2 regions of the Pseudoalteromonas sp. S327 genome follow, and region 2 is predicted to be linked to the other one. Evidence: riboswitches for the same ligand, from Rfam matches in the RefSeq annotation. Region 2 holds a riboswitch; the other holds the start of a gene.
What was found. A riboswitch is a leader RNA that binds a small molecule or an ion and turns the genes downstream of it on or off. The one in region 2 is predicted to bind cobalamin.
Positions count from the first base shown of each region.

Region 1: it holds a riboswitch for cobalamin, as region 2 does, so the genes downstream of both, CWB60_RS15810 (TonB-dependent receptor domain-containing protein) here and CWB60_RS00760 (ABC transporter ATP-binding protein) in region 2, are expected to answer to the same signal.

Region 1 covers NZ_PNDP01000052.1:7,904-12,334, forward strand. The annotation lists gene CWB60_RS15795 (efflux RND transporter permease subunit) at 1-12, shown strand, start outside; gene msrA (peptide-methionine (S)-S-oxide reductase MsrA) at 111-647, shown strand; gene CWB60_RS15810 (TonB-dependent receptor domain-containing protein) at 893-2,722, opposite strand; cobalamin riboswitch at 2,772-2,941, opposite strand; gene CWB60_RS15820 (ABC transporter substrate-binding protein) at 3,009-3,791, opposite strand; gene CWB60_RS15825 (YajQ family cyclic di-GMP-binding protein) at 4,059-4,431, opposite strand, start outside.
Region 2 covers NZ_PNDP01000001.1:154,686-159,116, reverse strand. The annotation lists gene CWB60_RS00770 (cobyric acid synthase) at 1-496, opposite strand, end outside; gene CWB60_RS00765 (FecCD family ABC transporter permease) at 502-1,506, opposite strand; gene CWB60_RS00760 (ABC transporter ATP-binding protein) at 1,511-2,320, opposite strand; cobalamin riboswitch at 2,389-2,520, opposite strand; gene CWB60_RS00755 (porin) at 2,619-3,551, opposite strand; gene CWB60_RS00750 (LysR family transcriptional regulator) at 3,750-4,431, opposite strand, start outside.

The sequences.
Region 1 (4,431 bases), on a different contig from region 2:
AGAGACAGCTAAGAAATTTAACTGAGCTTACACTGCGCCGTAACTTGCTGTTACGGCGTATTCAATTTATGCTCGCCTTAATACTGTAACATACATAATTAGGACAACTTATGAGCACATCAACACAACTAGCAACATTTGGTGGAGGCTGTTTTTGGTGTATAGACGCTGCATTCAGACGAGTAAAAGGTGTACTAAACGTAAGTTCAGGTTACACCGGCGGCCATACCGACAACCCCACGTATAAATCAGTCTGCTCTGGTACAACAGGCCATGCTGAGGTTATGCAACTGGAATTTGACAGCGCTGTAGTAAGCTTTGAAACACTGCTTAGCATGTTTTTTACGTTACACGATGCCACGCAATTAAATCGCCAAGGTAACGATATTGGCACACAGTATAGAAGTGTTGTTTATTACCACAACGATGCGCAATTAATTAAAACCAATGAGACGATAGCCCAGCTACAAAACCATATTAGCGAGCCAATAGTGACAGAGGTTAGCCCTGCGACCACATATTACCCAGCGGAGCATTATCATCAAGATTACTACAACGAAAACCCACAGCAGGGTTACTGTAGTATTTTAAAAGCACCTAAATTACACAAGTTTGAAACTGTATTTAAAGAGTTTTTAACTGACTAGCTAATTTTCGTTGTTAAAATAATTCTAATACCAATCCGCATAATTAAGTGATCTATTTTGAGGATGGATAAACGTGTTGATAGCAAGGCAAAAAATTCGCTATTTAGTTGTTCTAAATGAGAATTTTTTAACGCAGATAGCGACACATTTAGCCCCTGAAAATGATTAAGTATTAATGCGAATTGGTATAAATACACATTAAAAAGCCCGATATAAATCGGGCTTTTGTATATTAAAAAACGCTATTAAAACTGATAGCTTGCACCTACAAAAAAGCGGCGCTCTGGGGTGTTGTAGTAATATACGTCACCGCTTGTAAAGTCAGCTCTTGAGTCAACCACATTGTAATCTCTGTCAAATAGGTTCTCTACACGAAGCGACAGCTCAATATTATCGTTTACATGATAGTTACCCGCTAGGTTCCAAAGTGTATACGAACCTAGGCGCGTGACTGCACCCTCGCGATCACTGCGGTATTGCATATCAATGCGAGCATCAAAATCACCAAATTGCTTTGTGAGCTCCCAATTAACAGTGCGCTTGGCAACATTGCGTAGCTCATCGCCGGTTTCTTTGTTTTCGGCACTTAAATATGCAAAATTAAAGTGGCTATCAAAGCCTAAAATTTGTTGTGTAAGGCTAAACTCAACCCCTTCATAGCGAGCTTCGTTTATATTAGCTAACGCAAAGTTTTCATCGTAATCAATTTTATCTTCGATGTCGTTTCTAAAAATTGCAAAATCGACTTGTGCACTGTCAAAATTAACATTTACACCAACCTCGCGGTTTATTGATTTTTCAGGTTGGAGATCTGGATTACCAAAATTTGGGTAGTATAAATCGTTAAATGTTGGCGCTTTAAAACCTGTGCTTTGACTAATTCTAAATGTTGAATTTTCAGATAAATGATAACCAGCCGCCGCAGTATAGGTTGTTTCATCACCAAACTGTTCATCGTCGTCTTGGCGAAGAGTTAAATTGGCAAGCACAGTGTCGGTGTCGTAATAAGCCCCAACAAACACTGCTAATACATCGCGGCTATTCTCATCAAATGCTTGCGAGCTTTGCGATACATCATCGTTATACCAATTAACGCCGCCGCTAATATTAAGCGCATTTGTTAAGCGGTATTGGCCGCTGTAATCTACTTGCGAGCGCTTAGTAATAAATGTACTGGTTAATGGCCCGCCGGTAAAAGAGTCCACATATGTGCTGTCAGAATCATCGGTTGCAAAAGCAACATCTATAGCATGAGATTGGTTAGTGTAGTTTTTGCTCCACTGCGCCGACAGTTGATAGTTTTTAAAATCCCCTCTTTCGACCGTGCTCGTTGCAGGGCTAAAGCTGCTATCGTAATCCGCGTAACCTTCGCTGTACTGGCCTAGTAGCTTAAAGTTACCGTAGTGTGCATCTGCATAGTTTAATTTAAAGCCTACGTTTTTATTTTCATAGCTGTCGTCATCGGGCGCTATACCTTGTAATGCATCAAAACCATCGGTTTTTTCAAAGCCTGCATTAAATGCGCTAACCACTTCATTTGATTTTACTGAACCTGCAAGCTGATAGTTTTGATAAGCGTTAGAGCCAAATGTGGCATCAAGTGATACATTGCTCGCTTCACGCGTTATTATATTAATAACCCCAGCTAATGCATCTGAGCCATACACAGCTGCACGCGAGCCTTTTATGATCTCGATTCGCTCAATACTATTTAGCGGCACGTTATTTAATGCTTTTTGTCCTAGCGTGGCTGAGCCCGTGCGTACACCATCAATTAAAATTAGCGTATCGCCAGAACCTGTACCACGTAAAGATACGCCCGACGTTTGGCCAAAGCCACCATTAGGATTAATCTGAAAACCCACTTGAGTGCTTAATAAGGTTGGTAAATCGCGTACATTGCTTGCATCTATTTCGGCGCGTTCAATTACATTAACGCTCGCTAATACATTATTTATTGATTGTTCAAATTTATTAGCGGTAACAGTGATTTTTTCAATTGGGCTTTGTGCAGCAGATACAGAAAAAGACAGCGCAGCCGAGATAGCAACGCCAAGAGTTGTTTTATTTAGCATGATGTTCCCTATCTTTGCCCACCGCAAAGATTTAAGTAAGTAAGATTACTTCAAGGCCGGTCTCCGGACTCAGTAAACACATAAATGCGTTAATACTTTACCGTTGCGGGGGCAGTGTTGGGATTGCTTTTATCATAAAGGCGCACCAACTTCCCGATTATCTCGCTGTTAGTTTTAATACTTTAAACCCTGTATTTAGCAACCAGCAAGCACCTTGAAAATAGGCGGTTATTGTGAGCAGTTTGTTTACAAATGTCAACGGACGTCTATATAGCTAAAGGTTAAATTATTTATTTTCAGTAAAGCTGGATGTTACGCCGTATAAACTTAAAAGCGCTGTGATTTTAGGTTTTATTTCGGGCGAATTTAAAAGCTTATCCATTTGTTTTACCGTAATTTTACTGCGCACAGGATTAACTAAAAAATGAGTATCGTATATAGCATCTGGGGTATTACTCTTATAAAGCAGGTTCATATTAAAAATGTTGTTCTTTTTAAAGTATTGATAAGCTATGTTATTTAACACCCCTACATCGGCACGCTTTAATAGCAGCATTTTAACAACGTTAAACTCATCGATTGTTAAACTAACTTGGTGTTCATCACTTAAATACTGTGCATCGGTTTTAAAATCAGCAAAACGATAGGAATACCCCAATACTCCCGCTTTTGTTAAAGCATGTAAGTCATCGAAATAGCTTTGCTTTTGGGCGTTTTGTGCCAGCGTATACAACTCATTTTTAGCAATAACATAAAAGCTAGTTTCCTTTAAGGCACTTCTTGCTACTTCAGGCACCCATTGCATAGCCATTAAAAACAACATGTCGAATTCCCCCCATTCGACCCACTTTTTGAGCCTTTTTACAGGCAAAGAGTTAAGAGTAAATTTATATTCGCTTTGAGAGTCATTGAGTATTTTTACAAACTCAGGCGCTAACCCTTGCTCTTTTTCGGCATTAATAATAATTGGAAAGTAACCGTCCTCTACCAACACATCTACATTTATTGGCTTGGCAAAACTAAACTTACTGCACGCAATAATAATTATAAAAATAAGAAACTTAAGCATTTAAAGCCTTTAACAGTCGCTATTAAGTAATATTGATATTAAGAATAGCCTAATATACGCAACTGCGTGATAAGCAGGTTTAATAATGCATTTAAATAACGTTAAAAGAGTATGGAATAACAGTGGACTAATTTTACGTAGGTAAAAGGGGTTTAGGCTTGCGAGTAAGTAAAGGCTGTAATTAGGGCGGGGTAAAATGTGTGGCTAATATATTTAATAACCACACATTTAAATTTTCACTTTAAAATACTAAAGGCACTTAGCTAATTAATCGCGAAAGTTTTTAAACTGGAAAGGCTGACCTAAATCTGCAGTGCGAACGACTTGCATAGCGGCTTGTAAATCGTCACGCTTTTTACCCGTTACACGTACTTCTTCACCTTGAATAGCAGCTTGTACTTTTACTTTTGAGTCTTTAATGGCTTTAACTACTTTTTTAGCCATGTCTTTCTCAATGCCTTGTTTAAGTGCAACATTACGAAACACATTTTTACCAGCACGAGTGATGTCTTGCAGCTCCAAGCTTGCTACGTCCATACCACGCTTAGAAATTTTACCTGCTAAAATATCAAACAACTGCATAACTTGTGAGTCAGCTTCTGCTTTTAGTTTAATTGTTTTGTCGTTTAGCTCAATTGAT
Region 2 (4,431 bases):
CTATATCGGCAATAATAATGACAGGGCAATCTACCGCTTCTGCGTAACCCATATTGGCAATGTCGTTCTCGCGTAGGTTTATTTCTGCGGGGCTGCCTGCGCCCTCAACCAATAATAAATCAAACTGCTTTGCTAGGCGTTTATGCGAGGCAAGCACTGCATCCATCGCAACCTGTTTATAGTTATGATAAGCCCCTGCCTCCATATTACTAATGGCTTTTCCATGTATAATGACTTGTGCCCCCGTATCACTATTTGGTTTGAGCAATATGGGGTTAAAGTCGTTTTGAGGCTCTACTTTAGCGGCTATAGCTTGCAAAGCTTGCGCACGGCCTATTTCTCCACCCTCTTTTGTAACCGCGCTATTAAGCGCCATATTCTGCGGTTTAAAAGGCGCGACCTTTACACCTTGCTTTGCAAACACTCTACAAAGCGCAGCGACTAAGGTGCTTTTTCCGGCATCTGACGTAGTGCCTTGAATCATTAAGGTTTTCATCAGCACTATGCCTTTGTTTTTCTAAAAAAGAGTAAGCTTAAAAAAAATACGCTACCCATAGCTGCTGTAATTACCCCTACAGGGAGCTCTTGGTTTTTAAGTAATGAGCGCGAAAGCACATCGACCCACACCATAAACGTGCCGCCCACTAAGCTAGTAATTAGTAAGCCAGCAGTACTGCCCTGAGATATAAAAAAGCGCACTATGTGCGGCACCATTAAACCTACAAAACCAATACCGCCACATAAGGCCACCAGCACGGCCGTTATTAACGAGCTCAATACCAACATTAAAATTCTAAAACGGTGCACACGGACCCCAAGCGTTATCGCGCTTTCATCGCCAAGAAGCAGCGCATTTAACTGCCTTTTAAAGCTCAGCATAAAGCTAATACACACCACTATAACCACGCATGGCAACCATAACGTGGCCCATTGTGCGCGGGCAAAGCTACCTAACGTCCAAAACAAAATACCAGCCACTGCTTGCGGGTCACTCCAATACAGCAATAAACTTGTAAATGCGCTAAATAAAAATGACAGCGCCACCCCCGCTAGCAACATAGACTCTACTTGCGTGCTTTTTTGCCGCCCAGCAATAAGTATCAATAAGCCCATTGCTAAAAAGCTCCCCAATAAGGCAGCAGCCGATAACATAAACCCTGCACTAATACCCGCAACGGCCATAAGCAGTACGACCCCAAACGACGCGCCTGACGATATGCCAAATAAATACGGATCAGCGAGCGGGTTACGGGTAACCGTTTGTAAAATAAGCCCTGCAATAGCCAAACCTGCGCCCGCCATAAAGGCAAGTAAGGTACGAGGTAACCTAAGCTCATAAATAATACGCGCGTTAAAGGAGCCCTCCCCTGCTGATAAAATTCCTGTGAGCACATCACTTAACGGCGTATCTGCGGCGCCAAAGCTCAGTGCGCTAAAAAGGCTGCCCAGTGCAATTAATACGGCTGCTATAAATATTGTCCACTGGTTTATTTTTGTTATATCCATTTAATTAATAGCCATAAAAGTAAGTAATATGAGGAATAGTTTGGCCATTTTCTGTGCGCTGAGGGTGGCTAGTTACGCGCGCACATACCCCAAAAACATCCGCTAGCATGTCCTCACTAAGTACCTGCGCAGGCGAACCTGTATGTGTTATTTTACCTTTATTAATAACCACCAGCTCATCGCACATAGCGGCTGCTAAATTTAAATCATGAAATGAGGCAAACACAGTGACCCCTAGCGATTTTGCCAGTTCCATCACTTGTATTTGATATTTAACATCTAAATGGCTGGTTGGCTCATCCATGATGAGTAATTGCGGTTGCTGCACTATAGCGCGGGCAATCAATGCACGTTGCTTTTCGCCCCCCGAAAGCGATTCAAAATTTTGCTTACACTGTTGCTCAAGCCCTACGGTTTTTATTGCCTGTGTAATTTTTTGTTTGTCGCTGTGGGTGGTGGCGCTAAATAATGATTTATGAGGTGTAAGCCCAAGGGCAACCACATCAAATAATGTTAGGTTAAATTGCGCGGGCGTTTCTTGTAGAACTACAGCAACATATTTTGCGTAGTCTTCACTTTTAAGCTGCCAAATATCCTGCTGATTAAAGGTAACGTTACCAGCGGTGGGTTTATTAAAGCGATACAAACAGCGCAGTAAGCTCGACTTACCCGCCCCATTTGGGCCAATTAACCCAATAAACTTACCCTTAGCTATGTGTAAATTAATATTGTTTAAAATGGCGTGATCATCAACTTCCCACGACACATTTTGAACGTTTAATAAGGGTGTATTTGGCGCTAATGTAGTTTGCAAAAGTGAGTCCTTGGAAAGCGTGCACTCACTAACACACAGCTAAAAGACTAGTGCATCAATAAAAATGAGTTTACCCGCTCGTTAAAAAAGTATACCAATCTAGAACTTCTCATGCTGATTGATATGTCTCATTTGTATCTGACTTAAAGCGTGATGCTAATTACAGTTACGGGAATAGTTGAGGAATTTCACCCCATTCCAAATGAGGGTCTATTATGGGCGGGTAAGTAAATAATTTAAAGCAAAAAAAACCGCGCTCATTAGAGCGCGGTTAATAAAGGGAGTGTTTAAGCAACGCTTAAAACTTGTATTCCATACCTAGGCCAACGTAGTCTTGGTCAACATTGTTGTCCATATCAAAGCTTGAGTAAAAACCAAATACTTTAATGTTTTTATTAAACTTATGATCAACACCTACAGAAACTGCCGTTTTGTCGTCGCTGTCATCAAAGTCCATTGCTTGGTATTGCACTTTAAACGTGTTTTTACCCATGCTGTAGGCTGCGTTTAATAAATAGCCGTCAGCTTCTGCGCTACCGTCTACTTTTTCTTGAGTTTGGTACATAGCGCCTAATTTAAAGCTCTCTACTTTACCTTGAATTGACGCACGCACTACATCGTAGCCATTTACTTCGCTATCGGCTGCAACCGAGGCGTATACCGCACTCTTTTTAAGTGCAGAGTCACCGTAAGTAACCGCCATTGAATAACCGTTATCTGCATCTACGTCATCTTCGGCAATAAATGTAGCAAGTACTTTAAAGCCTTCGTAGCTTTTAGATGTATAAGTGATTGAATCACCTAAGCGGTTTTCACCTTTAAAGACATTTTTAATATCGCCTTCAAGGTCATTAAATAAATCTAACTTACCTTGCGATTGTTTAAGCGCTGTATCGTTACGACCCACAACAACTTGACCATATGCACCTTTTAAACCTACATACTGGTTACGTGCAGAAATATTGTCGTCGTTATCACCTTTAGAGTCAGCATCAGATACATCAACTTGAAACTCAAACTTATAAACCGCTTCTAATCCATCAGTAATCTTTTCAGACCCTTTTAGTCCAAAGCGAGATGCATTACTTTTAATTTCAGTGAAAGACCCTTCGCCATCATCAGACGATTGCACAGTAACATTCGCTTTACCGTATACATCAACGTCTGCAAACGCGCTAAAAGATAAACCACTTACTAGTGCAACACATAAGCTCGATTTTACAAAATTCATGTTATTTCCTCGATAATCACAAGACTAATTTTTAAAACAGCTGCAGTTTGTCACCGTTAAATGACAGATATATTACAAAGGAAACATTTTTGTCTTTTTATTTTAATAAAAGTGTCTAAATTCTGAAAACAAACCGACATGAATATTTAATAAACAAAATTGTACCTATTCAACCTCATTAAAAATCATAGTCGGTATTTAGTGTTCATCAATAGGCTGATAAGCATTTATTTTAGGTAATAAGTTAATCAGGGTTTCTATTAACTCTTTTTGTTCGTTGTCTCTGTGGTAGGCCACAAAAATATCACGCGAAGTATGTTCTACGTCTTTTACATGAAACAGCTCACCCTTTTCTAGGTGAGACTCAACAAGCACCTCGGGGATGAACGCACTGCCGCCACACTGAAGAATTAAATCAAGGGCAATACGCCCCGTACTGGTTCTAAAATAAGGCGGCGTTTTACCGGTAAATTGGCGCGCATGCCATAGCGAAAACGTAGTGCCCCAATCAACATATACATATTGGTTATCAAAAAAGTTCTCGTTAGTGGCCGTGTCATAGCCACTAACCGGAATAATTGGCAGCTCGCAAATTCGCTCTACCACAAGCTCGTCTACTTTAGGGGGGTCAAATAAAATGGCTAAATCAAGCGTACGCTCTAATAATAACCGCGTGCTTTCTTGTTGGGCTTTAACCTCTGCGACCAACGAGACCCCAGGCATAGCCGACACAATATTAGTAATGCCAAATTGTAAAAACGCATCCCATATATTAGGTGTACCCGCTAAACTTATTTGCTTGTGCATGTTATCGGCAAGTGCCACATCCACTTTGGCACGCTGCATGCCGGTGATGATCATTTTAGCGTGCGGAAGCAAT